Regions from separate parts of the Thalassotalea fonticola genome, predicted to be linked through region 2. Evidence: riboswitches for the same ligand, from Rfam matches in the RefSeq annotation. Region 2 holds a riboswitch; the other holds the start of a gene.
The links. Region 2 has a riboswitch for lysine ahead of dapA (4-hydroxy-tetrahydrodipicolinate synthase). Riboswitches for the same ligand answer to the same signal wherever they lie in the genome.
Positions count from the first base shown of each region.

Region 1: another riboswitch for lysine. It lies ahead of lysC (lysine-sensitive aspartokinase 3); the one in region 2 lies ahead of dapA (4-hydroxy-tetrahydrodipicolinate synthase).

Region 1 is NZ_CP136600.1:780,326-795,923, reverse strand. It holds gene sbcB (exodeoxyribonuclease I) at 1-1,054, shown strand, start outside; gene RI844_RS03255 (DUF4382 domain-containing protein) at 1,217-2,188, shown strand; gene RI844_RS03250 (NAD(P)-dependent oxidoreductase) at 2,269-3,138, opposite strand; gene RI844_RS03245 (glutathione peroxidase) at 3,218-3,703, shown strand; gene RI844_RS03240 (DUF3302 domain-containing protein) at 3,878-4,204, shown strand; gene RI844_RS03235 (HlyD family secretion protein) at 4,206-5,354, shown strand; gene lysC (lysine-sensitive aspartokinase 3) at 5,491-6,843, opposite strand; lysine riboswitch at 6,942-7,113, opposite strand; gene elyC (envelope biogenesis factor ElyC) at 7,321-8,076, shown strand; gene RI844_RS03220 (YceI family protein) at 8,138-8,698, opposite strand; gene RI844_RS03215 (cytochrome b) at 8,729-9,271, opposite strand; gene RI844_RS03210 (carboxymuconolactone decarboxylase family protein) at 9,470-10,009, shown strand; gene RI844_RS03205 (metalloregulator ArsR/SmtB family transcription factor) at 10,086-10,433, shown strand; gene RI844_RS03200 (ArsJ-associated glyceraldehyde-3-phosphate dehydrogenase) at 10,458-11,468, shown strand; gene arsJ (organoarsenical effux MFS transporter ArsJ) at 11,474-12,691, shown strand; gene RI844_RS03190 (Nif3-like dinuclear metal center hexameric protein) at 12,844-13,602, opposite strand; gene RI844_RS03185 (FGGY family carbohydrate kinase) at 13,683-15,146, opposite strand; gene RI844_RS03180 (class I SAM-dependent methyltransferase) at 15,157-15,598, opposite strand, start outside.
Region 2 is NZ_CP136600.1:4,283,361-4,298,958, forward strand. It holds gene gltB (glutamate synthase large subunit) at 1-998, opposite strand, end outside; gene folE2 (GTP cyclohydrolase FolE2) at 1,616-2,542, opposite strand; gene RI844_RS17560 (hypothetical protein) at 2,986-3,318, shown strand; gene arcA (two-component system response regulator ArcA) at 3,372-4,094, opposite strand; gene RI844_RS17570 (methyltransferase) at 4,505-5,548, opposite strand; lysine riboswitch at 5,738-5,950, shown strand; gene dapA (4-hydroxy-tetrahydrodipicolinate synthase) at 6,054-6,968, shown strand; gene RI844_RS17580 (TrmH family RNA methyltransferase) at 7,220-7,768, shown strand; gene RI844_RS17585 (SMI1/KNR4 family protein) at 7,848-8,297, shown strand; gene RI844_RS17590 (helix-turn-helix domain-containing protein) at 8,583-9,686, opposite strand; gene RI844_RS17595 (DUF4386 domain-containing protein) at 9,942-10,658, opposite strand; gene RI844_RS17600 (DUF6326 family protein) at 10,828-11,241, opposite strand; gene RI844_RS17605 (succinylglutamate desuccinylase/aspartoacylase domain-containing protein) at 11,572-12,693, opposite strand; gene RI844_RS17610 (DUF2956 domain-containing protein) at 12,794-13,117, shown strand; gene RI844_RS17615 (DUF1145 domain-containing protein) at 13,196-13,447, shown strand; gene RI844_RS17620 (crotonase/enoyl-CoA hydratase family protein) at 13,491-14,297, opposite strand; gene RI844_RS17625 (MAPEG family protein) at 14,310-14,732, opposite strand; gene RI844_RS17630 (hypothetical protein) at 14,895-15,194, shown strand; gene RI844_RS17635 (hypothetical protein) at 15,257-15,598, shown strand, end outside.

The DNA of each region.
Region 1 (15,598 bases), 1.4 Mb from region 2:
TGGTAATAGCCGTTGGGATATTATTGATATGGCGCGTTTGTGCTATGCATTAGCTCCTGAAGGTATTAATTGGCCAGTTAATGATGAAGGCCGCGTAAGCTTCAGGTTAGAGCTATTAACTGCTGAAAATGGTATTAGTCATGAAGCGGCTCATGATGCTATGAGTGATGTTTATGCAACAATTGCCTTAGCTAAATTAATCAAAGAAAAACAACCTAAACTATACAATTTTGTGTTTAACATTCGCAGCAAACAGGAAGTAACCAAACATATCAATTTATTTGAGATGACGCCATTTTTACACACCTCATCAAAAATTAGTCCCGAGCAACGTAATACCAGTTGGTATATGCCAATGGATGTCGATCCGACGAATAAAAATGCCATCAGCTGTATTGATTTATCAAAAGATATTTCGCCGATATTAGAACTTGATAGTGACACCATAAAAGAGCGTTTATATACTCGGCATGATGAACTAAAAGAATTAGGTCAATTACCAATTCCGGTTAAACAAGTGCACATTAACAAGTGCCCTATTGTAGCGCCGGCTAAAACACTAACACCAGAACGAGCAGCGCTAATTGGTATAGATCGTGAGCAATGCTTAAAAAATTGGAAAATTTTAAAAGAAAATGCAGAAGCGGTTAAAGATAAGTTAGCATTGGTATTTAGCAAAGATTACGGCGAGTCTAAAGATGATGCTGAGCATGCATTGTATAGCGGCGGTTTCTTTAGTTATGCAGATAAAGATAAAATGGATATGCTGAAAAAGTTACCACCTGAGCAACTTGCTACCTACCCATTTAATTTTAGCGATCCGAGATTAGATACTCTACTGTTTAGATACAGAGCGCGAAACTATCCAATGACCTTGTCAGTAGAAGAACAACAGAAATGGCAACAATACTGCCAAGACAAACTAACCAGTAATGCTAATGGCTTAACAATTGATGAATATATGATTGAAATTGAAAATTTTGCTCATCAGTATGAGGAAGACAAACAGAAAATGTCGGTGTTAAAAGCATTGTATGACTACGTGCAGGGTTAACAATTAACACCACATAAACTTATTAACAACATAGGCGCCTAATTTTTAGGCGTTATTACGATTTATAACAGTAACCCCACAAACCTTTATCAACTTATTTTTACAAACCATGTATCATTATGTCAGTTATGAATGTTCATTACATAAACAGGAATCATCATTTTGAATAAATTTAATAAATCAGCTTTAGCACTAATAATATCTTCTTCTTTCTTTCTAATCGCCTGTGATGATGACTCATCAAACAATGACCCTGTTGCTTTTAATTTAAGTGTGTCAGATGCTCCTGTTGATAATGCCTCTAAAGTTGTTGTGTGTTTCAGTGAAATAACACTAAAAAATGAAGGGGTAGAAACAGTTTTACCATTAAAACCAAATGATGTTGGTTTAGATGAATGCTTAGACCAAGATGAAATGCCAATTACAGAAAACCTTGCTATTAATCTTCTTGATGCACAAGGCTCTACTTCAATTGAAATATCCGAAACTATTGATATTGAACCAGGTGAATACCAAATGCGTGTTGCTGTACCTGATTATAGTGGTTCATATGTAATGACCGATGAAGATGGTGATGGTATAGATGAAAAAGTACTTATTGAAGTTCCGTCACAAGAACTGAAATTTAGTAAATTCACCGTTACTCAAGGTGGCGATGCGAACTTCACTCTTGAGTTTGATTTACGTAAAAGTATGAACATTCCAAATAAAGAAGGTGCTGCTTGGCACTTAAAACCCAATGGTGTTCGTTTAATTGATAACAACGAAGCCGGGCACATTGCAGGCACTGTAGCTGAATCTCTTTTATGTAAAGATGAAGGCGGAATTTTAACTCCTACATTTGTCTACTTATACACAGGGAGTGAATCAGATGCGGCTCTATTAGGTGATATGCATTATAACGAACAAGGTTTGTACATAGGTGAAGGCATAGAGCCTTTAGCATCGACGCAAGTAAAAACCGAGGTTCAATCTGACGGTAGTTATGAAATTGGTTTTGTGGCGGCAGGTGATCATACTTTAGCGTTAACCTGTTCAGATGATATACCAGATGCACCAAACGATATGGTTTTTACTAATTTACAGTTACTATCGGTAGAAAAAGGTAATAATGAGCTAAGTTTTACCAAGTAGAGTTATAAGTAATGACTTTTTAAAATCAAAGCCACTTTTATTAAGTGGCTTTGTTGTTTTAAAGGGTGAAATAAATAAGCTTATTTATCTTTAAGCAATGAAATTAAGCTAGATGTGTCATACCTACTACCACCCTGCTGTTGCACTTGCTCATAAAAACCATCAACCATTTTGGTCACAGGCAATTCAGCACCATACTTATCAGCTTCAGAAAACGCTATAGCTAAATCTTTACGCATCCAGTCAACAGCAAAACCAAAGTCATATTCGCCGGCGAACATGGTTTTATATCGGTTTTCCATCTGCCATGAACCAGCAGCACCTTTAGAAATGGTTTCGACCAATTTATCAGCATCAAGTCCGGCCCTTTCAGCAAAGTTAAATGCTTCACTTAACCCTTGTACAAGACCGGCAATACAAATTTGATTGGCCATTTTAGCAATTTGGCCTTTGCCCACAGGTCCCATCAGCTGACTAAACTTAGCGTAGGCATCCATTACTGACTGAACTTGGGAAAATATCGTTTCATCACCGCCACACATCACCGTAAGCTGGCCGTTTTCAGCACCTGCCTGGCCACCAGACACAGGCGCATCAATAAAGTAGTTACCTTGCTTTGTCGCGACATCATTTAGTTCACGGGCTAACTCAGCAGAAGCTGTAGTATGATCAACAAAGATTGCGCCCGTTTTAAGGCCAGCAAAAAGACCATCATCGCCATAAGACACTTGCCGAACGTCATCGTCATTACCAACACAAGCAAATACTATATCGGCACCTTCTACGGCTTCTTTAGGCGTTTTAGCAAACGAGTTTTCAAAATCGTGTGCCCACTGTATAGCTTTAGCCGTAGTGCGGTTATAAACCGTAACTTGGTAACCTGCTTTGGCCAAATGGCCAGCCATGGGATAGCCCATAACTCCTAACCCGATAAAGGCAACGTTTTTCATATTAATTCTCGATTAGTTACTTAATGATGTTAGTGTAATGTTATAGATCTAAAATAAAAAGACTTATACAGGCAAATTGATGACAAATTTATATGATTTTTCAGTGCTTAATAATGTTGGCGAGATCATTCCATTATTAAACTATCAAAATAAAGTACTACTCATAGTTAATACCGCCAGCGCTTGTGGCTTTACCCCACAATACGCCGGCATCGAAGAACTTTATAAAAAATACCAAGACCAGGGCTTTGAAGTTTTAGCCTTTCCTTGTAATCAATTTGGTAAGCAAGAACAAGGCGATGATAATGAGATAAAAGATTTTTGTGATTTAAACTTTAATATTAGTTTTGATTTATTCGCCAAAATAGAGGTAAATGGCGAAAACGCTGATCCACTATATAACTACCTCACAGATCAGGCTAAAGGTATATTGGGTAGCAAAACTATCAAATGGAATTTCACCAAGTTTTTAATAAATCGCGAAGGTAAAGTAATAAAGCGTTTTGGTAGCATTGATAAGCCTGAAAAAATAGAAAACCATGTAAAAGAGTTGCTTTCATATTGAACAGCACGATTAATATTCAAAAGTTAACCTTATATTGTTGTCTTCAATACAGTGTTATTTAACCCACTGATATACGCCACTGCTTGTAAATTTTGAGTAATACTTTTGGCTATTTCTACTCAGGCATACTAGGCTTAAATTAATAAAATTATTAGTTAATTTAGGAACTTACCTATGCTCGAGTACTTTGCACTATTTCTCGTCTTTTTTGTCATTATCTTTCTTTTCTATGGGATTATTGTTATTCATGATATTCCTTATGAAATAGCGGTACATCGCAATCACCCGCAAAAAGAAGCCATTCACGTAGCTGGTTGGATAAGCTTGTTTACATTAGGCGCAATTTGGCCATTTTTATGGATTTGGGCAAGCTTAAATAAAACCCAATTACATGTGAAAAATGTTGATTCTTCAGATGACATTGATAATTTAAGCAAACAACTTTCCTCATTAAAAGAAGAAGTTTCTAATCTAAAACAACAAATAAATAAGGAAGGCTAAAATGGACTTAATTATCATCTTAACCTATACCGCTATTTGTATTGCCATATTCAAAATATTTAAATTGCCGCTTAATAAATGGACAGTACCAACGGCTGTTCTAGGCGGGATAGCCATTCTCTCTGCGCTGTTATTAATAATGAATTACAACCATCCTTATGCTAAATATGCGAAAGAGATATTTGTCACCATTCCTATTGTTCCGCAAGTTACCGGAACCGTGGCTACGGTAGAAGTAGTACCTAATGTTGAAGTAAAAAAAGGCACGGTGTTATTCACCCTTGAAAATACTCAACAGACGATAGCTTTAAAGCAAGCTGAAGCAGCCCTGGCAGAATCGAAAAATGCGGTTTTACAAAAAGATGAATCACTTGTTGCCGCTATTTCACAAGTTAAAAAAGCACAAGCTGAAAGAGATAGAACTAAAGCTAGTTATGACAGGGTTAAAGATGGCCATGAAAAAGCAGGCGTGAATTCACCTTTTACACAACAAGAACTAGATAATAAACTTAATTTCTACTTATCTGCAGAAGCGACATTAACCACAGCTAAATCTGAAGAACGTCGTTTACGCTTGGTAACTGAATCCAAAATTCTTGGTGAAAATACACAAGTAGCACAGCTTCAAGCAGTTAGAGATAAAGCGCAATTAGATTATGATCGAACGTTTATAAAAGCACCCGTTGATGGTATGCCGACTCAAGTAGGCATTAGGCCCGGTACACGAGCGACATCTTTACCGCTAGCTCCGGTAATGAGTTTTATTCCAACAGAAAAGCGTAAGATAGCCGCATTGTTCTTTCAAAACTCTTTGCGCCGTTTAGAAGATGGCTTAGCCGCTGAAGTCATTCTCGATGCTGTGCCAGGTAAAGTGTTTACAGGTAAGTTCGTTTCAATATTACCGGCGATGGCAGAAGGTCAAATTCAAGCGTTTGGCACGCTAATACCGGCCAGTGTGATCAGTAAAGGTGGCTTTGTTATTGGCATCATTGAACTTGATGAAGATTTATCCGACTATAACCTGCCATTAGGCGTACAAGGACAAGCAGTAGTGATCAATCATAAACACGACATCCTACACGTGTCTATGGTACGTAAAATTTTACTTAGAATGATGGCCTGGCTTAAATATGTTTACCCAATCAAATAACCAAAGCAATTTATATTAAAAATAAAAAAGCCAATATCGATAGATATTGGCTTTTTAAATTCATGGACGACTTAACTTCTGCAATTAGGTTTTAAACTGAACTCTCATCGAAAATATCGTTTCTCGTTTCACGAACTTATACAAATAACTTATCATGCAGCGTCTCGACTACATTATTGCCGTCAGCTTCATTCACTAAGAAACATAAATTATTCGAACTTGCGCCATGACAAATCATGCGTATATTTATATCTTCGATATTATTGAAGATACTGCTGCCTAGACCACTCGATGCATCTAAACCATTACCCACAATAGCGATTAAACATAACTCATGCTCGACAGTAACTTCACAAAGTTGTTCTAACTCTTCAACAACAGCTTGATTAATCAATGCTTGTGTTGACCCTGTAGGGTTATCAAAGGTAAGTGCAACTGAGATTTCAGAGGTGGTAATTAAATCAACACTCAGTTCATGTTTCGCTAAAATGCCAAACACCTGTGCCAAGAAACCACTTGCATGTAACATCGCCGGGCTTTTTACTGTTACCAGTGTTTGTTCACGGCGAAGTGCAATTGAACGATATGTCGGTTTAGATGCTACTTCTTGCATAATTTGCGTGCCTCCCGCTTCAGGCTCCCGACTTGACCCAACAAAAACCGGGATGGAGCTGCGCATTGCAGGAATAAGGGTTGCAGGGTGTAATATTTTAGCGCCGAAAGTTGCCATTTCTGCCGCTTCGCCAAAACTAATTTCAGGAATAGCTCGAGCTGAACTGGCAATACGAGGATCGGTAGTAAATATGCCGACCACATCCGTCCATATAGACAAGCCTGTTGCGCCAATAGCTTCTGCAATTAATGCGGCTGAATAGTCTGAACCACCACGGCCTAAAGTCGTTGTATTTCCTAAACCATCTTTGCCAATAAAGCCTTGAGTGACAATCACTTGCTTTGTAAGTAAAGGTGTTAAACTCTGTGCACAGTTAGTTGCTAGTGCTTCAATATCAACCACGGCTTTGCCGTACAAACTATTGGTTTGCATCACATCGCGAACATCAAAGGCAACACCTGCAACATTAATACTGCGTAATACCTCGGCAAATACGATAGAGCTCATACGCTCACCACAAGCCAAAATAGCATCACCAGTTTTCGCTGTTTGCAGTGTGTCTTGCTGTTTAGCTAATTCAGTTAGAGATTTAAGTACTTCATCTATTTGATTATTTAAATTAGCTTCAGCTGATAAATGCTGGGTAATGTTATATTGAATTACGCGGATATCTTCAATAATCGTGCTTCGCTCTTCGCTGGTTAACACCTTTTGCGATAACGTTACCAAATGATTGGTAACGCCGGCACTTGCAGACACGACCACAACGCGGGTTTCGGGTTGAGATTTTATAATTTGGGCACAGCGAAGCATAGCCTCGTGATCAGCAACACTTGTTCCACCGAACTTGGCAACGTTTAACGCGATATTTGACATTGGATATTCTCCCTAACTTGTAATGGCTAATTTAACATTACAAAAAAATATAAGGAAGAGCATGACTGATAAGAAAAAGATTTGAAATCTTGAATTTTTCAGCCAGAAGCCCTCCACCACTTTGGTGACAGTCACAAGGATTCAACCTATATGACCGAATGTTATTTACCACTAAAATAAGCATTCTCGGCATTAGTCCCCCTCAATAATCGTCGTTGGAATGTGGTTCCTAAGATTATTTACCTGGCTAATGCAACCTCTTCTGGTGTTGTTTAAAGTTAGGTTTTGAGCAATAACTCTAAATCAACGGCGCTATTAAACAGTAATTAAACAACAAAATCAACTGCGATATTTATAAAACGTCTATTTATTTAATGTTAAATTACTTTTTACAAAAAAATCGGTAAAACTAACACTTTATTGGAATTGATTGAGTTGATTAGATATAGTGCGAGTATATTTCAAAGGGATGCTGTTGTGGATTTATTTACCTTAAAAAAGCTTATTGGCGAACTACTTATGCCGCTACCAATAATAATTGTTACCTTGTTTATTGGTTTGTTTTTATTGAAACACCGACCGGTGCTAGCCAAAGGTTTGCTCAGTATAGCAACACTTGCCTTACTATTGCTTTCTGCTATGCCGGTTGCAAATCGGTTGATTGTAAATTTAGAACAACAATTCCCAGTTTACAGTCCTATAGCGGAGAAGCTCGATTATATCGTTATATTAGGCTGTAGTCATACAAGTGATGCAAGTCTTGCCGCAACACAAGAATTAAATATTTGCTCTTTACAACGTCTAACAGAAGGCTTACGAATTGCAAATTTACACCCTGAAGCTATTATTATCACCTCAGGTGCAGCTATTTATGATGTTAGCTCAAACGCGGAAAAAGTTAAACAAGCCGCAATAGAGCTAGGGTTTGATAGCAATAATATCATCACCGAAACTCGTCCTAAAGATACTGAAGATGAAGCGCTTTACATTTCGCCTTTATTAATTGATAAAAACTTTGCATTAATCACTAATGCCAACCATATGCCCCGCTCTATGGCTTACTTTGAAAATCAAGGTGTGAAGCCAATTGCCGCACCTACTGGATTTTTTGTAAAAGATTTTAGTGGCAATAAACGTTGGCAAACCTACTTTCCTGACCCGAACCAATTAAATAAAAGTACGACAAGTTGGTATGAAACTTTAGGGTTAATTTGGCAGTGGCTTAAAGGCTAAAAGTAGGGTCAGAGTCAAGTTTTTCTATTAGTGAATAACTTGACTCTGACCCTCATTAATTTTACTGGCGTACGCCTTCAATGTGTAAGTCAAATAAGATCTCACCAAAATCTGACTTATAACCAAAATCACTCATTTTGATCGACGTTGTGCCACTAAACCCTAAACGGTAACCACCCCATGGGTCGTCCCCTTCACCAATTTTTACTGTATCGATAACAAGCTCTTTGGTTATACCCTGTAGAGTAAAGTTACCGGTAATTGCCAACTTGCCATTACCCTTATCTGCAACTTTCGTACTTTCAAACGTGGCAGTAGAAAATTTACTTACATCTAAAAAATCACCCGATTTTAAATGTTTATCACGCTCTGCATGGTTAGAATCAACTGATGCGGTATCAATTTTAATGGTTACTTTTGACGCAGCAATATTGCTTTCATCATAGCTAAATGTGCCTTCAAACTTGTTAAAACGGCCCGTTAACCAGCTATATCCTAAATGCTTTACTTTAAAGTTAACAGAAGCATGCGCTCCTTGATAATCAACAACATAATCTGCAGCTTTTGCTGGCATAACAGCAACTAAACCGAGTAATGCTGTAGATATTAATAATTTGTTCATTCGTGTTCCTATTCTGTGTTTCAAGTTAATTTATTTTGAGGTCATTCTTTTTAAGGTGTCATCTTTATCGATAACATGGTGTTTAATTGCAGCACCGGCATGAACAACTACCAAGGCTATTAAGCTATAGGCTAAATATTTATGTATTAATCCAGAGATATCTTCTTGATTATTAAACAGTTCGCCTAAACTAGGTATTGAGAACCAATTAAATACATCTATTGCTCTTTCATCAGCTGTAGAAATTAAGTAGCCGCTGATCATTAATACTATCAACATCAAGTAGAGTAATTTATGAGTCAATGATGAAGCTTTTTTTACTAGCTTTGAATGATTCGCAATAGCTAAAACTTTTGGTTGTTTTACTTTGTAAACCATTCTTATCGCTGTAGCAAATAGCAATATAATACCAATACTTTTATGCCAATGCGGCGCAGTTTTATACCAACTGCTGTAATAAGTAAGTTCAACCATCCAAAATCCTAAAGCAAATAACCCTATAATGGTTAGTGCACTTAACCAATGTAAAAGTTTGCTGATTGAACCGTATGAATTAATTGTTTGTTTAGTCATTTATATTTACATCTCAATTTTCAATTATCGCTATTGTACGTTCCATTTAATTAAATAAAAGCGGAAAAAATTTCAGTAACCATTCTATTTTTTAGAATGGTTACTAGCTCTGTGGAATATTGCTTATTTAATGTTCGTTAACATTAATAAGGTTTATCTATTAAACTTAAATTATCACTTAGTTTATTGGAGATTATTATGCTCAAGTTTACTCTTTATAGCCTTGATACTGCACCAACTGATGCTAAGCCTCTACTTGAAAATTCAATTAAATCATTTGGTATGCTGCCAAACTTACATGCAGTAATGGCCGAATGTCCGCAATTACTTAACAGCTATCAGCAAGCCCATAATTTGTTTCAAAGTACTTCCTTTAACAATGAAGAGTTAACTGTTGTTTGGCAAACCATAAATATTGAGCATAATTGTCATTATTGTATTCCGGCCCATACTGCGATTGCTCATATGATGGAAGTTGATAAAGCGATAATAGCCTCGTTGCTTAATAGCACGCCATTAGATAATAACAAACTTGAGACTTTGCGAATTACGACATTAGCTATGGTTAGAAATCGTGGCGAGTTATCTACAATTGAATTAGAGAACTTTTTCGACGCTGGTTATGGTAAACAGCAACTGTTAGAGATAGTTTTGGGGATCTCACAAAAAATAATGAGTAATTACACCAACCACTTGGCTAACACGCCAGTTGACGAGCCTTTTAAAGCTTTTATGTAAACAATTTTATTTATTGCTTTCTACATATGAAATTTCATATATAATGATTTTCAGATATTAAAGATGAGTGATTAAAATGACTCCTACCCAACTATTTAAGAGCCTTGCAGATGAAACCCGTATCAAAAGCTTGATGCTAATTAACTTAGAAGAAGAGCTATGTGTATGCGAATTAATGGTTGCTCTGGAAGATAGTCAGCCTAAAATATCCCGCCATTTGGCCCAGCTTAAAAAGTCTGGGATATTGGTTGACAGAAAACAGAGTCAATGGGTTTATTACCGAATAAATCCCCACTTACCGGATTGGGCAAAACAAATTATCAATCAAACCTCATCAGCTAACTCAGAATTTTTACAACTTAATTTAAACAACTTAATTGCAATGGGCGATCGACCCGAACGCTTAAAAAGCTGCTGTGATTAACTTCAAAAACATTTAGGAAATAACATGACAATTAAAATTGGTATTAATGGTTTTGGCCGAATGGGCCGATTATCAATGCGCGCTGCATTTGATATGGCTGAAGTTGAAATTGTTCACATTAATGACCCAGCAGGAGATGCAAAAACGCTTGCGCATTTAATGACGTTCGACTCAGTTCACGGCCGTTGGCATCATGAAGCGACCCATCAAGACAACAATATGTTGATCAATGGAAATACTATTACATGTTCTCAAAACAGTGCGATAGAAGATACCAACTGGTCAGATTGTGATGTTGTAATAGAGGCATCCGGTAAAATTAAAACCAAAGCTTTATTACAACCATATTTAAAACAAGGGGTAAAACGAGTAGTTGTTACCGCACCGGTGAAAGAAGATGGCGTACTAAATATCGTATTAGGCGTGAATGAGCATCTTTATGAAAAAGAGCTGCACCCTATTGTTACCGCAGCTTCATGTACTACTAATTGTTTAGCGCCAGTAGTAAAAGTTCTACATGAAAAAATCGGTATTAAGCACGGTTCAATGACCACCATTCATGACATTACCAATACCCAAACAATTTTAGATGCCCCCCACAAAGATCTTCGCCGTGCTCGTGCTTGTGGCATGAGTTTAATTCCCACAACTACCGGCTCAGCTACCGCAATCACCCACATTTTTCCTGAATTGTCAGGTAAGCTAAATGGGCATGCTATTCGTGTTCCGCTAGCAAATGCTTCTATTACCGATTGTGTGTTTGAAGTAGAACGAGGCACTACGGTTGAAGAAGTTAACAACTTATTTAAAGCTGCCGCAGAAAATGAGCTAAACGGTATTATGGGCTTTGAAGAACGTCCTTTAGTATCAATCGATTATAAAACAGATCCACGCTCAAGTATTATTGATGCACTTTCAACCATGGTAGTTAACTCTACTCAAGTGAAGCTTTATGTCTGGTATGACAATGAATGGGGTTATGCAAATAGAACCGCTGAATTAGCTCGTATAGTTGGTATGCAAGATCAGGAATAATTAATTTGCGCTCTTTCAGTCAGCTATGTGACAAAATTTCACCGCAAATAAAACAGTACTTGGTTATTACCGGTAATTACTGGGCTTTTACTTTAACCGATGGCGCCCTGCGCATGTTGGTGGTGTTGTATTTTCATCAATTGGGGTACAGCCCGCTTAATATTGCCATGCTGTTTTTGTTTTATGAAATATTCGGCGTGATCACCAACTTAATTGGTGGCTGGCTCGGCGCTAGGCTTGGTCTCAATAAAACCATGAATATTGGCTTGGGCATACAGATAATTGCGCTTTTCATGCTTACGGTACCGGCAGAATTACTGACTATCGTTTATGTTATGGTGGCCCAAGCTTTATCAGGTATTGCCAAAGATTTGAACAAAATGAGTGCCAAAAGTTCGATTAAACTATTGGTACCTGATGATGCAGAAAGTAAGCTGTATCAATGGGTAGCCATTTTAACCGGTTCAAAAAACACCTTAAAAGGAGTTGGTTTCTTTTTAGGTGGCTTGTTATTGACCTTGTTTGAATTTCGCGGTGCTATTGTCATTATGCTGGTACTGCTTACCCTGGTCTGGTTATTTAGTTTGTACGCACTAAAACAAGATCTAGGTAAAGCGCAAAATAAACCTAAATTTAAAGACTTATTTTCTAAAAGTCCGGCGATCAATATTCTCTCAGCTGCGCGGTTATTTTTATTTGGTGCTCGTGATGTTTGGTTTGTTGTCGCCTTGCCAGTATTTCTAGCCGTCACTTTTGCCTGGGATCACTGGTGGGTTGGCGGTTTTATGGCTTGCTGGGTCATTGGTTATGGGGTTGTGCAATCAGTAGCACCACATTTTACCGGGAAAAAGCAAGGTAAAGTTCCTTCCGGTCAAACTGCGTTAAAGTGGGCTTGTTATTTAGCCATTATTCCGATGATTATTGCTGTTGCACTGCATTTTGACTATCAAATCAAAATAGCAGTTATAGCTGGCCTTTTAGTATTCGGCGCTATATTTGCGATTAACTCATCATTACACAGCTATTTAATTGTAAGCTTTGCTAGCAAAGATGGGGTATCTCTGGATGTGGGTTTTTATTATATGGCCAATGCCATGGGTAGACTATTAGGTACGGTATTATCAGGTTGGGTATACCAAAACTATGGCCTGCAAATGTGTTTATGGATCTCAACACTATTTGTCGCAACAGCAGCAATGCTTTCCACTAAATTACCAAAATAAAGGGAGCAAGCAGGACAAGACTGTAAATATTGATCCCTCCAGCTAGAGCAGTGGATTAAAATGCACTAGCTGTAGAACTTCACAAGTTAAGGGGGAATATCGCTCTTCGTTTCTCGTTTCTCGTTTCTCGTTTCTCGTTTCTAGATTTAAACCTAAACAGGATTGTCGATATCGACAAATTCTACATCAAAATTATGACTAGCCGCTAAATATTCAGCTAATGCCTTAGCGCCATAACGTTCAGTAGCATGATGTCCGGCAGCAAAAAAATGAATATCCATTTCCTTGGCAACATGAGTGGTTTGTTCAGATACTTCACCGGTAATAAATGCATCAATGCCCTGCTGCGCTGCTAACTCTATATATCCTTGGCCACCACCTGTACACCAAGCAACTGTTTTAATTGGTTTATTAGAGCCTGCGGAAATATGCAACGACTGACGATTCAATTTAGATGAAATCAACGCATTTAATTCTTCACCGGTTGTTTCTTGCTGCAACTCTCCTTGAATACTCACCGACACGGGATTTCCTAACTCTAAAGGTCCAGTAACATTAATATTCAGTAATTTGGCAAGTTGAACGTTGTTCCCCAGCTCTTCATGAATGTCTAACGGCAAATGATAAGCAAACAAATTAATGTTGTTATCAAGCAAGGTTTTAATACGGTTGTATTTCATTCCCGTTAAACAATACTCTTCATTTTTCCAAAAATAACCATGATGAACAATGATGGTATCAGCACCTTTTGCTACTGCTGCATCTAATAAAGCTTGTGAAGCTGTTACCCCGGTAATTATTTTAGAAATTTTGTCATTACCTTGTACTTGCAAACCATTAGGACAGTAATCTTTGATCCTGTCAGGTTGCAGAAGATCGTTAAGTAATTGTTGAAATTGGAGTCTTTGCATAATATTTCTTTTATTAAATTTGATAAATCCATTCAATTCTATCATTGAATGTAGTTAACCTGAATTCAGGTGGGTAAATACTAATTATTTGGCTTAATTGTTATCGGTGGTTTGAGCATAGCGTTTATCGCTTGTTCATGGCTGCCATATACGTTTTGGCTTAATGCGAGTTTAATTGCTACCCCTAGAATACCTGCCTCAATAGCGGTTGATTTTAACACGGTTATTTTAGATTTATTAGCAATGGCCTGTAAAAGCCGATCAGAATTAGCACCGCCACCTGACACTACTACACTACTCACCGATTGCTGCATTCGTTTTACCAAACGCGATATTGATTGATTAATGCCTAAAGTGATTGCTTCCATGATAGCAACATATTGCTGAAATACACTATGTTGGCCTAAGCCAATAAAGCCTAACGACAGATGTTTAACATCGGTTATACGCTCCATATCAAACACAAGCCCATCACTTTTTATGTTATTCGCCTCTACATATACTTCTATCAGTTGTTCAACACAATGGTGCTTTACTTTGTTCAAACTTAAAAAGTCTAACTGTGCTTTATTTTTATTAATAAACTCTGTGAGTAAGGAAAGCCCAAAAGGCAGCATTACTTCGGTAATATACAAGCCATTTATTAATGATGGGTAGGCAGGATAAAGAACTTTAGGACCTTTAAATTTTCTACTTAGCATTGTAATGCTAACAGCAGTTCCTAAGCTTATATGTAATTGTCCCGACTTATAACAGCCCGAACCTAGTATTTCACAAGCTTTATCAGCTGCCATAGCAATTACAGGTAATGTTTTGGGTAATTTAAAATCGTGTTGACAAGCTTGGCTTAATTGCCCTATTTCAGTTCCGGGTACGACAAGTTTAGGTAGCCAGTTTGGCTTGACCGCTATGGCATTAAATTGCCAGGAATTACTTTTACGCCATTGCCCATGTTTAAAATCAAAAGGTAGATGACTAATGATATTGGCGCTGCTATCAACTAATTTATTGGTAAATTTAAAATGCAAATAACCAGATAACAATAACAAATGTTCAGTCTGCTGCCACACCTTGGGTTCATATTCAGCAATATAGTTTATAAATGCGCTCTGCTGTAGTTCTTTAATGGTTTTGTTTACTGGTTTAATAATACTGACAAGGGTAAAAACAAAGCGCCAATACCAAGGCAGTTTAGGGGTTATGCGCGCTTTACGTTTATCACTCCAAACAATAGCATTACGCAGGGGCACACCGTCAATATTTAGGTTAATGATGGTATTACGCATAGTGGTGATCCCTATTCCACAAAGCGCAGTTAAGTCTACTTCTTTAATTTTTGCTTGCTCTAGCAAATTTTGGCAACAAATAGCACACTGTTGATAAAACCATTGTGGTGTTTGTTCAACCTGTCCTTGCTCTGGCTCTAAATAGTTAGAATTTAACAATTGCTCGGCAACTATCACCGTGCCTGCACTGTTAATAATTGCGGTTCTAACCGATTGACTGCCAAAATCTAAACAAAGAAATAACGACTGCTGCTCCATGAATTATATTTTATTCTCGTGGTTTGCTAGGTTCAAAAGAATCCGGTTTAAAGTTACTAGGACCAAACGTGGTGACTTTAACAGGGTTAAATTTAGGTCTTATTTGCCATTTAGGTCTTATTGGCGTTAGCGGGTGAACGCGCTTTTTGGCGATAATTAAATACACAGAACCAAAGGAAGGCAGATAATTTTTGGCAAATTTTTGCCAAAGTTTATGCCACCAGTTTTCCGGGTTTATTACTGAATGAAGGGTTGAATAAAGAAAACGCCTATCTTCAATTACTTCATAACCTAAAAGGTTTAACCAATCTTTGACTCGCATAGGGGTGAAGAATCGACCTCGCCAGGGTAGCTCTTGACGCCGAAATGGAATCAACTGATTTAAACCGGCAAGGCTTATTGGATTAAAGCCGGAGATGATTAAATGACCATTTGGGATCAGTACCCTGTCG
Region 2 (15,598 bases):
CATGGCTCCATATGCATAGAGTTAAATTCGTAGAATGCTTTAATGTCATCATCCATTGCTGGATTATTTTGCCATGCCGGTGGCATTAATAAACGCATACCACGGTATAAATCCATACCGCCAGACATAAATAGCTCAAGCATGTTATCAAGTGATGATGAGTCTGAGCCACTTTCGTTTACAAATGGTGCAGCATCTTGTAAATCAGGAATGAGCGGCGTTTTAAACTTGTAAGTACGTGCTCGGCTCCATTGGCGATTACCACTAATGGTATTTATTTCACCGTTATGTGCTAAGTATCTGAATGGCTGGGCAAGATGCCATTGTGGCGACGTATTGGTTGAGAATCGTTGGTGGAATACACATATAGCCGACTGCATACGAATATCTGCCAGATCTAAATAGAAGTTTGGCAAATCTTTCGGCATTACCAAGCCTTTATAAATCGTGACTAAGCAAGATAAACTGGCAACGTAAAATCGACTGTCTTCGATGCGTTTTTCTGCACGGCGTCTTGCCATATATAAGCGGCGTTCAAAATCTTGATTTTGCCACCCAGACGGGCCATTAACAAATACTTGTTCGATGCCTGGTAAATTACCTTTCGCGATTGGGCCCAGTATATTTAAATCTGTAGGAACAACGCGCCAGCCAACTATACTAAGTGTTTCTTGCTCAAGTTCTTCGGTTAGAATTTGTTTTGAAAGCTCAGCTTGTACAGGATCAGGGTTTAAGAAAATGGTACCAACAGCGTACTTTGCACTTAAGCTCCAATCGTTTTCATCAGCAATTGCTCTAAAAAAGCTGTCTGGTTTTTGCATTAACAAACCACAACCGTCGCCGGTTTTACCATCTGCAGCGATACCGCCGCGATGCTGCATACGATCTAACGCAGAAATTGCAGTTTTAATAAGCTTATGACTTGTTTCACCCTCTTGATGGGCGATTAAACCAAAACCACAATTATCTTTTTGAAAATTGGGATCATAAAGTTGCATGCATTGTTCTCCTGAATACTTTCTCGTTGGCGATATTTTTATGCAATAAAGAGAATATTAATATCTAAAAAATGAATAATTATCACAAATCCCAACGGGGGAACTTTCTAAGATATAAGGATGTGAGGCAAAGGTCAATATAAATTAGAGTTATTACTCTTTATGTTTTATAGGTCGTATGGGGCCATTTTCAAAGTATGGAGCTCGGTATGTTTTTACAAAAACCAGTAAAAATAAGGGGATGAAAGATTTGTAGTTTACCTTGGAAACTTTTGACTGTTATTCCATTTGTGTCAAAAAAATAAATAAAAAATATAATTCGATTATATAAAGCAATGTTTGTTCTGGTTAATTAGTGTTCAGGTAAGGTGGTTTGCATTTTAATATCGATATATTTTCGAAGCAGTTAACTGCGCTATAACGAGTGAATAAATTCATGCAGAGCCCACTAGATTGAAAAACTCATAGAACGATGATTAGAAAAGTTGATTGCTCTGATTTGAGATTATCATCAGAAATATTTATCCTGAGGTTATTTCCTAATGAACGGCATAAAAAAGCCAGTAGTTAAAAACTACTGGCTGTTAAAACCGTCAGATATAAGGTTAGCTAAACTATTAAGCTTTATAACCGTCTTCAATGCCTTTGGTGGTGATAGCAATAGCATCATGGGCATGTAAAGATTCAAGGTGGTTAATTTTAACCCAGAAGTCATCATAACCTTCAATTAAGTTCATTGCATGTTGAACACGACGAGCAGCATCTTCACAGAACATTAAGTTTTGACCATTCAAGCGAGCAAATTCTTGTTCGTCTTCGCGCTTAACTGCAGCTTGTACAGGTGTTTGTAATGACGCTTCTACCGTGTCAACTATATCGGTAATAGGGAAGGAACTTACCATTGAATTAAGTTTCACTTTTATTTCAGCAATAGAACGTTGGCTATGCGGAGTTGCTACAATACCTTCAGTGGTGCCTAACCATTGCTGGATGTCTTCTTTTGCAATACTGTCTTGCTGTTCAAACTTACTTGCAAATGCTTGTTGAATTAATTGGCGGGCAAGGGCAGCTGAACATGGACATGTAGATGAATAGGCAATATCTATGCATAGTTCAATGTCTAGTTTGCCTTGTTCAATTTTACCAATAATGGTCACCGGGTATACACGCCAGCCTTTTTTACCACTAATTAACGCTTCTCTGCGCATCGGATAGTCAAAGCTAAATTTAACAAATGCAGTATCACTTAAGTCTTCATGTGAACTAATAAACTCATTAAGTAAGCCTGTTAATGCTTGGTAAGTCAGAGTGTTGTTGCTGGCTAAATCGTCAAGTAATAAATATAAGCGCGACATGTGAATGCCTTTCGCTTTTGGATCGTTTAAATTAACAAAAGCATCTATGTGAGCAGAAACAACACGCTCAGCTTCATCTTTAGCTGCAACCATTACTGGCATTTCAATATTACCCATACCTACTCTATCTAGAGTACCTTCGGTTTGTGCCGCGGTTTGGTTGGCTATATCTGGCATTGATGTAGGCATATTGTTCGTGATTCCTATAAGTATTCGTTAATGTGCAAATTGCTTAATTTAAAGGCGCATATTTTAGCTGAACTTGGCTAATTATTTTATCTTTTTTTAGAGTTTAAAAGAAAAACTTATATACTTTTTTAAAGACCTAGTAAAAAGGTCGGCTATTTTGAATGAATTATGCGCTAAAAGCAATGTTTATACCTGTTGCCATTCAAAGTGAAGTTAAATTTTAGACCTGATTATTGAGGATCTACAGGTATCGAAGGGATTTAACTATACTAAAAGGTTAAATCCCTTAAGTGTTTGTGAGTTTTAGGTTGCAAAAATGTACTTTGTTGGTAACTGCAGGTGTTAATTGTATTTTATTGCAGCAAAGCGAAATCTTTCATGCTATGTTTTTCAAAATTATAAACGTAAAAAGTTTCACTTAAATATTTTCCGGAGAAGAAATAATGGAATTTCTTGATAAAGAGTTAATTAAACAATACATGGATGCGTTGGGAAATGAAGTGTTTAATCAAACAATTGATTTATATATTGAACAATCAGAAATATATTTAAAGCAATTAAATAATGCAATCAGTGACCAAAACTATACTTTATGGCAGGAAAGTTGTCATATTTTGAAATCAGCATCGGGTAATACCGGTTTAAAGCAAGTTTTTATTAAAGCTGGCAATATTGAATATTCTAAGCGCGACTTTTCGCAATTAGCCAAAGATTTAGATGAATTACACCAACTTAATAAAATTAGTATTGAACACATACAAAAATGGCTAGCCTGATCAGGCTAGCCATTTTACTTCATCGATTTGTAGTTATTAATTAATAACTACAATTAAGCGTTTAAATTACCAACAAAACGGTAACCTTCACCATGAATTGTATTGATAAATTCAGGGCTTGTTGCATCTGTTTCAAAATGCTTACGTAAACGACGTATTGTTACATCTACAGTACGGTCATTTTCACGTAAATCTCGGCCTGTCATCTCTTGGATCAAATCTTGACGAGTTACTATTTTACCACGATTAGCCATCAATAAACGTAATGCACGGTACTCACCACGAGGAATTGGGAAAGTATTACCTTGTGGTGAAGTCATTTGACGAGAGTTAGGATCTAATTGCCATTCATTAAATTGAATCATCGCTGTATCGGCTACTGGCGTTGACTTTTCAGGTTGTGACATACGCTTTAATAAGTTACGTACGCGAATGGTTAACTCACGTGGATTAAATGGTTTCGTGATATAGTCATCGGCACCAATTTCTAGCCCCAATACTTTATCTACATCGCTATCACGACCAGTGATAAAGATTAAACCAGTATCATTTTTCTCAACCAATTCACGAGCTAGTAATAAACCGTTTTTACCCGGTAGATTAATGTCCATTAATACTAGATCAATGTCGTTATCTTGTAATTGCTGTGACATGCTTTCGCCATTGGCTGCAATTAAAGTAGTGTAACCTTCAGCATCAAATAAGTTCTGTAGGTTTAAACGTGTTACTTCTTCATCTTCAACAATTAAAATTTTAGCTTGAGCTTGGTTGATCATATCTACCTCTGTTTAATAAACTTTAACAAGTAAGTAGTGCCTACTTGTTGTTCAGAAAGTGATGTTATTTTAGACAATCAATTTTCTGTTCAAAAATATATGTTGCATATGATAGAGCAAGTAGCCAAGGATACAATGGTGAAATTGTTGTAAAAATGTAAGTTAAAATATGTAAATGAGAATCAGCAATACTGAGTTAAGTTGTTGAAAATTAATAATAAATAAATGTACTTAAATTGTGTGATGTAAAACTTGATTTGCAACAAATTGTAAACAGGAAGGTTTTTTTAGGTTAGTTAGAGATGAATTTCGCAAATATATGATTGAATTTTGGTTAATGGCTTGTTGCCATCAACCTTTAATTAACTTTGTTTTGAGTTAATTATAACTTCTCATCAATAGTTCTTACGTTAATGGCTATTTTTACAATGATGAATGGCAAAGCCTTTTTTATTAGCTAATATTTCAGGCTGGTTAATTTCAGCTTTAATAATTGGTGCATATTTTAGAAAATTATTAGCAACGATGGTTAGAGTGGCATTTTTTAACAAGTGCATTTTTATATTCTTTAAAAATTGCTCTGTTGCCTGGTAATTGGTTTTAATACCCTGATGGAATGGTGGGTTTGATAATACCGCATTGTATTTACCACTAACGTTAGATAAACCGTTTGATGGATAAACCTTTGCAGATAATTTATTCAGTTGCAGAGTTTTATTGGTGCTGGCAATAGCTAGGGCATTTACATCAAGCATTTCTACTTCAGTATTTGGAAATGTTTTTTTCACAAAGCCGCCAATGATACCGGCGCCACAACCAAAATCTAAAACCTTTCCTGAAATGTTACTGGGCAAATTCTCCAACAGTAAACGAGTTCCATTATCAACTTCGCCGCTACTGAATACTCCCGGTAACGATGCCACCTGAATTTCAGTATTATCAATAGTTAAACTGAATTTGTCGTACCAAGCCTCTAAATTAAACTCCGGAGCATGATTATTAAATATGATCTCAAATATAATGCAATGTCTGGCAGAGTCTATTTTATTAGCGTTGAGAGAATAGTCGCTACTTAATTTTATAGCTGATTTAACGCCACCTTTATTTTCACCGACCACTAAAATCACAGCGTTTTCAGCCAGTGTTGGTGCCAGCATAGCCAATAAGAATTGATATTCTTTTTTTGATTTTGGAAAATAGATAATAACCAAGTCGTGCAATTGTTCTGTTATGTACTGTTCACTACACTGACTATTTATTTGGCTTGAATATTTTGAGCTGATGCTTTGGTATTCTGCGTAATTTACGTTGTAGCTACTAATCGTTGCTTGCGGGACGGTTGTTTGCAAGTGGGTAAAAAATTCATTATCAGGACAGCCAACAACCAGTGGATTTGTACTTTCCAGTAAATCTTCGTTTCTAAGTAATAGTTGTGATGGGTTTGATAATGACATTAAGTAAACTCAATTAAATATTTAAGCGCTATTTTCTTAATTAAGCAGAGAATAGTAAAGAAAATATTCATAAAAGCGGTAAGTAATATACCTTATGCTTAAAATGATTCACTTTTTGATGTTAAAACATTGAAATAAATTTAACTAGATGATTAAATAGCCAGCATTGAATGTCCCTAGAAATAGGGTTACATCAGAAGAGGAGCGTTAACCAGGTAGTTATCTTTAGGGGCCTTTACCCCGAAAATAGATAATGAGGGGGATTAACGCCGAGGCATAAGTGAAAAAGGTAACACTTATGTCGGACGAATGGGTTGAATCCCTTCGGCTGTCACTTAACGGCACATAAATGTTTACTACAACAGTAGATAATTTTGGTTTAAGTGGAGAGCTTCTGGTATTTGCACATTACTTGTGTAAATTCCTCTCTTCCTTTCTCTAAAACGCTTAACGATTAAATTAATAATAGGTATTTCCATATTATTAAGAAGTAATGAGATTTAACATGACAACTTTTCAACTTAATGATTTTGCTCTTTGGACTGCACTTGTTACCCCCTTTGACCAAAACGGTAGCGTCGATTATAACTGCTTGGCAAAAATTGTGGACGATCAGCAACAAGCTGGTAATGGTATTTTAATTTGCGGCAGTACCGGCGAAGGTTTAGCTCTTAAGCAAGAAGAGCAATTAAATATTGTAAAATTCATTTGTGATTTAAAACCAACGGTGCCTTTAATGGTCGCAGTTGGCGCTTTTGATCTTCCTGCTCAAATAGCTTGGATTGAAGCGTGTAATGAATTGCCGGTGCACAGCTATTTATTAACCGCACCAATTTATGCCAAACCAGGTGTTATTGGTCAAACTCAATGGTTTTCAGCGTTGCTTGATGCGGCAAAACAGCCTTGTATGTTATACAACGTGCCTTCTCGTGCAGGTATTAGTATTCCAGCTCAAACCGTTAAAAATTTATCAGAACATGAAAATTTATGGGCGATGAAAGAAGCCAGCGGTGATATAAACGAATTTCTTGCTTTTGCGGGCGCTGCGCCAAACATGAAAATGTTTTCTGGCGAAGATACACTTATCCCTTATTTAGCCGCTGTTGGTGCTGTTGGCTTAGTATCGGTATGTGCCAATGCATGGCCAGAAGCCACTAATTTGTATGTACAAAAATCTTTAGCCGGCGAAGGTACTGATCTGGTTCCTGTTTGGAATAGCGCTATCTCATCATTGTTTGATGTAGCTAACCCTATTCCTGTAAAAGTGTTAATGCATAAACAAGCGGTGTTAAACACCCCTGTTTTACGTGCACCTTTAACTCATCTTGAACTCGAATCAGATAAAGCAATACTAGCAGCTGATTCTGCTATTACAGAATGGTTATGTCAAAGCCGTACTCATTTACGTATCGTTAAGTAATTAAATTCTAACTGCATTAAGTGTGACCGTTGGCGGATAGCCAGCGGTGCTTCACACACTATTTCTGTTAACTCCTTTAATTTTATTTGATCTTGGCAAAATAAAACCGCACAATCCTCGGCTGATCTGCAACTTGCCATAAACGCAGTATAAAGCAGGGTAAAAAATCAAGAGACTAATCCGTTTGGTATTAGACCGCAAGCGGCAATATTTAATCCGATTGGTATTAGTGCGTAACAAGAGTAGAAAGCATGCATTCAAAAATACAGCTTAGCAAAGAAGACATTAGAAAAACCAAACCAGCACGAAATGAATACTTAAATAAGCCAAAAACACCGTTGATACTGGTATTAGATAATGTAACTAACAGCTACAATGTTGGCTCTTTGATACGCTTGGCTGATGCTTTTGCTATCGAAAAAATTATTATTTGTGGCGAGCTAACTATCTCAGATAAGAAGTTTAAAAAAGCCTCCAGAAATGAAGCTAAGTGGGTTTGTATTGAATATAGTGATAGCACCACTGCAAGTGTACAAACATTAGTGGAGAAGGGGTATGCAGTTTATAGTGTTGAACTATGCCATCAGTCTGTTGATTATAGTGATGTAACTTACCCATCGCGCTGCGCATTAGTATTAGGCAATGAACGAAAAGGCGTAAGTGAAGCAGTATTGCAATTAAGTCATCAGCAAATACACATTCCTATGTTTGGTATGGGTAACTCACTAAATGTGTCAACCGCTGGCGCTATTGTATTAGCTGAATGTGCAAATCAAATTAGAAAACAGCCATCAGCCTAATTTCATAGTCAAAAAGTGCTAAAATATTTTCAGACACCTATCATTTAAATGAACATAAGTTGTATTGGAGTATCTCTCAATGAATAGCATTGATCTGTTTGTAAAAAACTGGGGTAGCAAACATTCGATGCTCCCAATAGATAACCATGATATTGCCGAGCTTGAGTCAAAATTTAATGCATTCTTACCAGACTCATATAAATATTTAATTTCTAAATACGGCTTAGTCCACACGCCAAATGTGTTAACTAAAATCTGTGATTTAGGTGTCGATATATCTGAAGTCCAAGACTTTTTAAGCCTTGATGATGTGTTTTCATTATCAAAGTTATATGAAATGAGTGGCATGCCAAAAGGGCATGTTTTGTTTGCATCTGACTGTAAGGGAAATATGTTTTGTTTTAAACTTGCCGATTGTGCAGTTAAACAAGCAGATATACCCGTATGGTTTTATGACCATGATGCTCGCACTGTTAAAAAGGTATCCAATACTTTCACCAAATGGTTGGAAGAGTTCAATGAACTTTGAGACAGCTAACAAGGTTGTGGAATGAATAATTGATTCAAACAATTACTTCACTGCAAATTTAAAAAATAATACCGATACAAAAACAATCAAAACTCTTTACTAAATCTAACTGTGGCTTATTGCTAGTTGCAGCTATACGATTTTAGAAAAAATACCCCTTCATCTCCCACTAGTGGAGCGAGATGAGGGACCTCATTAAGCGCATTGTGAATATAAAAATCTCGACTTCCGGAACTTGTTTTAGAATCAATCAAATGTCGTCTTATCCTATTCAGGCCTACTTCTTCAAAGTATTTTTTGTTTATTTTCAAGTAGTAAATTTCTGTATGCTGATGGACTATAACCAACTACTTTTTTAAACGCTGTATTGAATGTTGATTTAGAATTGAAACCAACGTCATAGGCAATACTTGTGATTAATTTGTCTCTATCTTGTAAAGCCTGCTTCGCTTCTTCGACTCGAAAGCCATTCACAAATTGGAAAAATTTGGTTTGTAAAAATTGAGAGAGTGTTTCTGAAATGTGGTTTTCAGTTTCAGATATGGACTCAGATAGCTTGTTTAGCGATAAGTTATCTTGCAAGAACAACTTATCTTCTTTCATTGCATGCTCTAGCTTTGATGCAATTAATTGCATTTTTTCATCGCTAAGTAAAACTGCTCTAGTCTGATTAGTACGAGGCAAGCCTTTATCAGATTCCTTAAGCACTTTTTGGCTTAATGCCTTCTGTATAAAAATAGCCAGTGCAAAAACCTCTAAAACTGGAAGTAATTTCCCTGAACCAAACCAAAACCAACCCAGTGCACCTAAAAAGAACTCGACGGCATACATCAACCAAACAGCTCCCCAGATTACCAGTACAGTTCTAAACCAGCCTAATGAACGTTGCTCTATTTCAGAAAAGCGCTCCATGAGTTGTTGACGGTGGGAGATATGGAGTTTTAAGGCCATTATTAAGAATAAAACGGTGAATGAAATAAAGACACAAGTTGCGAAAAAACAAGTAAACACTGCTATTTGCCAAAGTTCTGGATCTCTAGTCGAAGGATCTGCTAAAGCCAGCTTTTCTGCGGGACTGATCATAAATATAAAAGGAAGCATTGCCAGTAAAACAAGAATAGGCCCAGAAAACGCTAATGCCCATAACCGTTTATCAATTGCTTTGTCTGGTGACATAGTTGCATGAGCATAAAAGTAGAGGGCTGGACCAAGCAAAACTCTAAACGGAAATTGTGCGCCCGCTAAGGCTGGCGCATAAACATATGCACCTGAATATATAAACAGCTCACCCGCCAAATGTATCAGCAACAACAACAACAGCCCTTTAAGGAAAACGTTTTGTCGTTCGTTCGGCCTATTGAACACCTCTATTAAAGCAAATATTGTCATTCCCATCATGCAGGAATATATAACCGTGGGAAAAAGGTTGACCATTAAACTACCAAAGATAAAGATTTTTAAGACTCCTTGGATTATAAAACTAAAATTCACCTGAATCCATATATCGTAAAATAAACCGATTTATACGCAACAGAAAAGTTCACCCCCATTTACCACTCAGTAAAGGTCAGTAAATGGCTAGTAATGCTTAGCTACGCTTGTGAGCGCAGTAAGCAAAATTTAGCTTTATTAGTTGTCGTTGATTTATTTATTAGGCGTATTGTCACTGTCATTTGGAAAGTTTATGCCCATAGTTAACAGCCAAATACCCACTCCCAGTTCAAAAAGAGCACCAGGAAAAAGCACGAACATTGCCTCGCGAGGTAAGTCAGGTATAAGCAGTTTAGCTAGAGGGTACAGAATCAAGCTCGAGTAAGTAATAATTCCCCATACTGACCAAGCTTTTGGTATATAACGAGTTTTAAAAAACAAATAAAATGTAATTACACCCGCAACTCCCATAGAAATCCAGCTATATTCATACGCAGGCACTCTAAAGCTTGAAGCTACAACAACTATTGTGTGTAATTGCTCCAAATCAAACATTTCTAAGAGGTATGCTTTACTCGATAATGCCAGTATTGCCATACTGATAACAACAGCAATTCCGCCAATAATTATCTCGACTAATCTAAGGCATAAGGCTGTTTGTGCTAGTTGCTTATTTACTGATTTTAGAACAACATAAAATGACACTGAAGCCATAATAACACCAAGAAACATTATTATTTCTGCCGCGATTCCTAGTCGAAAATGCATTTCGTTTTCAAATAAGCTGTTTGCTTGCATAGCGCCTATATCAGACAACTTAGTATTCAATAAAAAGTTATTAACCAAGCCTGCGACAGTAAAAGCAATATAAGAAAAACCTGCTATTCTGGCGTATAAATTTTGAATGTTTCGTTCAGATTCTGTACTCATTTTACATCTCTATTAGTTTTTAAATTAAGTGTTAAAGTTAAATTTTCTATTTATCTTCACCTTCTGCTGGTTGTCATTCATATTTAGCACCTAGGGCTAGGTAAGAATTGAAGTTCAACACTGTCGCTTATGCAGTAAACGATTTGGTACTTCTCGTTATGATTTCAAACTACGACGCAGTTTCTTGTTTCCAAGTTACAGCTAAATAAATAATGAATAAGCCGGTACAAATCTCAAAAAAACTAAAGAGCATATAGTGAAGTGTCGCGCCCCCCATAGCTACTGTAAAAGCTTGGACTGAAGTGGTGATGATGCCCGCAACAATATTAAAATATTTGTTTAGCGTGAAAGTTAAGAACTTAGATAAAACAATCATGATCATAGGGACCTGCATTATCACGGCAAAGACTAATAAAAATTCTTCAGTGATCTTCATACCACCTACATCACCAGATAAAAAAGCCTCTAAATAACTTGCAAGATGTAAAGTCATCACATCGCAAAAGATATAATTCACCGTTAGGAAAATCCAAAGATAAGGTAATAGGTTTTTACGATTGCCATCCCATTCAAAAATTTTCATATCATTCCTCTTTTTAAGTAATAGGTTTTGATATGAAAAGTGCCTCAATTTAGCCGTGTTGTCGTTTAAATGGGCCTATTCGAACGTATTTTTCAATTATTTTTCAAAAATTTGCACCTTTTGCTGCTTGCTAAAGGTTTAGGGGGTAAGTCTGTTGATTTTTTAAACGACTTATTAAATGCCGATTCGTTTCTTCAATACGAAAGCCATTTATAAAATAGAAAAAATCAGATGCTGTTTATTTTTCACATTGGCAGTCAAATTATTGGTAAGTATTAACAACTGCTTTGTCGCATCAGCTGACAAAATACATCCATTCCATTATAAAATTTAGGGCAATGGAAAATAATTAATAAAACATTTATATAATTGCGTACCGCATAATACTGACGCAGAAGGGAAGTGTAGTATGGTGATTAAATCTTCAGGCGCGTAAATATAACTCACTGCATTGTCATTATCTAAATCATCTACGTTTAGCATTTTTGCGAGTACATCACCTTTTTTTACATGCTGTCCAGGTTTTACATTATATTCAACAATGCCACCTTCTTGGGTGTACAAAATTTTATAGTCTTTGAGCATTACTGCGTACCGATCTATATTTTCTGGCTGTATGTCAGTGTCAATTAGGCAGTTCTTGTAATTAAGATAGGCCAAAATACCTTTTGCATCATACTGGCCCGAGTCAAAATTAATGACTTCTTGGCTGCCCATTTCCAGGGTAAATGCTTCAACCGGAATAGGCCATTGGTGTTGTGGGAATTTTTCAGAAAGCTTGTCCGCTAGTGTCCACCAATGACAAAACATGGCTTCGTCCAGAGCGCCGTTAAATTGATTTGGTATGAATATAACATGGGGGATATTAAAATATTTCGCCGAGTCTTTGGCATATTCCGGCACATAAATATGCCTGGTTGCTACAGGACCATTATGTAAATCGATGACTATATCGGCATCAAATGCTTGCGCTTGCAGCTGAAGATTTAAGCGCGGTGCTAAACCAATACCCCATTCTTTATTGAGCTCAGCTTCTATGGCTTGTTTTACCCATAGACGAAAATCGCGTTTTATATCATCAAATGATACATCTTCAGTCACAGTATCAATAAAGTCATTGACTAATTCTTCTTTAAAGTAATATCCGCGATTCCAATTTTGACCATTGATGGGATCAAAGCGTCCTAAGGTATATTCACCTGATTTGATATTTGTGCCTACGGGGTTACAGTTTGGTACTAAAACCACTTCTCCGCGAATAGGGGTACTTTTTAGATATTCAATAAGGTGATATATAACCACGTTACCTTGTACCTCTGCCCCATGAATAGAGCTTTGAATATACACTTTAGGGCCAGGCTCTTGTCCTTTAAAACGATAAATGGGCACATTCATTTTGCGCCCCGATGCGTTCGAGGCGACAGTTAAATGTTCTTTGAAAAATTTATTCATGGCTTAGCCTAATTCGATCTACATATTTGTATACTTGCTCTTAGTTTAAAGTTTATTATTAATTATTAAAATATCTTAATTTGTTAAAAGAGTAATAAATTTGAATCGAAATAGTAAAGACGTATCACCTGAAACAGTAAACTCTGCAGCTGCAATTGCTAAAAGCACCCAAAAGCCAGGGCAAACTAAAGAGCAAACGAAGCTAATTGCGCAAGGTATTCAAAAGGGTATTGAGCAATATAAAAAACAGCAAAAAGCGAAAGCTAGAGATGCTGATAAAGCGAAAAAAAAGCAACACAAAGCGAAGTTGCTCAAAAGTGCATCTATTGAAGCCGCAGTTGAAGACGTTAAGCCTGCAACGTTACCTTGGCTGTTGTTAGGAATTTCTTGGCTGTGCTTTGCTGCCTACATCCTTTTTGTTTAATTGGTGTGGTTGCTAGTAATTGCCTTTTTGACATAAAATCAGTCTATTCGCATTATTCGAAATGTATTAGGAGTCTATATGAAATTAATGGTTGTGGCGTTGTGGTTAGCCTGTTTTTACAATTTGGTTGCACCATTTGAGCAAGGGCTAGAGCAAGTTTTTCATTGGGTACTGATAGTGTTACCTATTGCTCATTTACTTGAATGTATTATTTTCAAGAAAAGGGTAGAAGAAGCCGAAGGTGATAATATGAAACATTACTTACAAATTTTAGTGTTTGGTGGTGTTCATCTATTACACCTTAAAAAGAAAACTAAAATAAAAGCCTAACCTCACTAAGTAAACTTAAATATCAAATCAATTACAGACAAAACTACCAATTTTGCCTGTTTTCAAAGTTTGTAGCCTGTTCTGGTTTAAGTTGTTTATTTACAGCACGGCGCTGGTTTTTTCCTAATATTACCTTAATTTGATACCAGCTTTCTTTGGCAAGTATATGCCAAGATTTTTTGTTCCAGGTATTGTTGTAAAGCTTTTTAACTGCGGCAACAGAGTCCGGTGAGCGCTCTGCAAAAGGTTTAATAAACTGCTGTGCTGCTTGATAAGGATCGTCTGCAATTTGGCTGATCAGTCCATAACCAAGAGCTTGTTCAGCAGGAATTATTTTCCCAGTCATGGCAAGTTGTTTGGCTACATCAATGTTTACTAGTTCCCTTAATGCCAAGTTAGCGCCCATATCGGGAATAAGCCCCCATTTAGCTTCCATGATAGACAAAGTGGCATCAGGAGTGGTTATTCTAAAGTCAGCGCCAAGGGCAATTTGTAAACCGCCGCCCCAACACCTGCCTTGGATTATAGCAATTACCGGTACTGGAATTTTACGCCAATTGGTACTTACCCGTTGCGCTAAGTTCGAACTTCCAGGGATAAATTTAAACAGCAACTTTAATATATTAGATTTTTCATTTAGTACTGATTTAACATCTAACCCGCTGCAAAAATCTTCGCCATTTCCACATAAAAACACTGCTCTTATTGCTTTGTTCTGACATAATTTTTTACTAACTTTATCTAATGCCTGAAACATCGCCATATCTATGGCGTTATGTTTATCTGCTCTGTTTAAACGCACTATTGCGATATTGTTTTCGATTTCTAAAGTAATTCGCTGTTGGCTCATCTGTTTATTCCGTTAAATTAGACTAATGAAAATATTTACTAATAAAGCCCATAAGCACATAGAGCTCAACATATAGACTTTAAATCTTTGCATCACTCTATTATTAGTACATTGAATAAAGCTATGTATTATTCTAAAGGCTACAAATCCCCAGGCTAAAAACGTTAAACTTGCTGAATCTAGTTCAGTGATTAACGCTAAAATAATAAGCCCATAAAAAATTACCGGTAGTTCAAATAAATTTTTTAAATTATTCGCCGGTCTATTTACTTCTTCAGGTAAAAGCTCAGGTATCTTTTCCGGTGAGCTTAACTTTTGCGCATTAATTTTATGCTTGATTACATAACGTAAGCGCAAAATATACATGTTTATCCAAACGATAGCGGTAAGTATCATAAGGGTTAGCATTGGCAGAATAAGGGGAGATGCTGTCATTCGAATTTAACTCTTTGTTAACATGAATATAGCCTAAACTATTTTTGTTGTTGATACATAGCATATTTTGTTTAGTAAATTTTTTAAGTGTGATAATATCACAAAATAAATGATGTTTTTAATTCAAATCCGAACCTCTGTTCGGTAATAAATCTGGCTAATATGATTTTTAAACGCTTACAGCAAACTAATAAAATGCTATCTGCAATTGTTATTGTGGCTATTTTGTTGTTTGCGCCATTAGCCAAAAGTACTCATTTAGCCGAGCATGACTTTTCTATTGATGATGTTCACTGTCACATATGTTTAGCAAAGGTTATGGATGACGATGACTATATCAACAGCGATGGTATACGCATTGAGAATCACTATTTTTCTCAAGTTTATTTTCAAAGCTATTCACTGTTATTAAAAGTTAAATCAAGACTTTACTCGCCACGTGCACCTCCTAAGTTTCTTTAAATAATTGGCCATTACTCATTATGGTATGAGTGATTTAAACAATATTTTTTGGAATAAATTTAATGAAATTAAGTAAAATAACTACTGCGGTAGTTTTAGGTTTAGCTGTTGTTCAAGTGCATGCTGCAACTGATGATATCAATGTAAGTGCTATTATTAATGTGGGTTATACCGAGCGTGAAGACTTTCAAGGCATAGCTGGTTATGGTGTAGATGACCATGCTGCAGGATTAAAAAACGGTTTTTGGACCGATCATACTGAAATAGCCATTAGTGCTCCTATTGATGATATGTTTTTCGGTAAACTAACTATGGTGTTAGATGAACATGAGGGCGAGACTGAAGTTGAACTTGAAGAAGCATTTATTCAAACCACCGCTATGCCTTATGACCTGTCTTTTCGC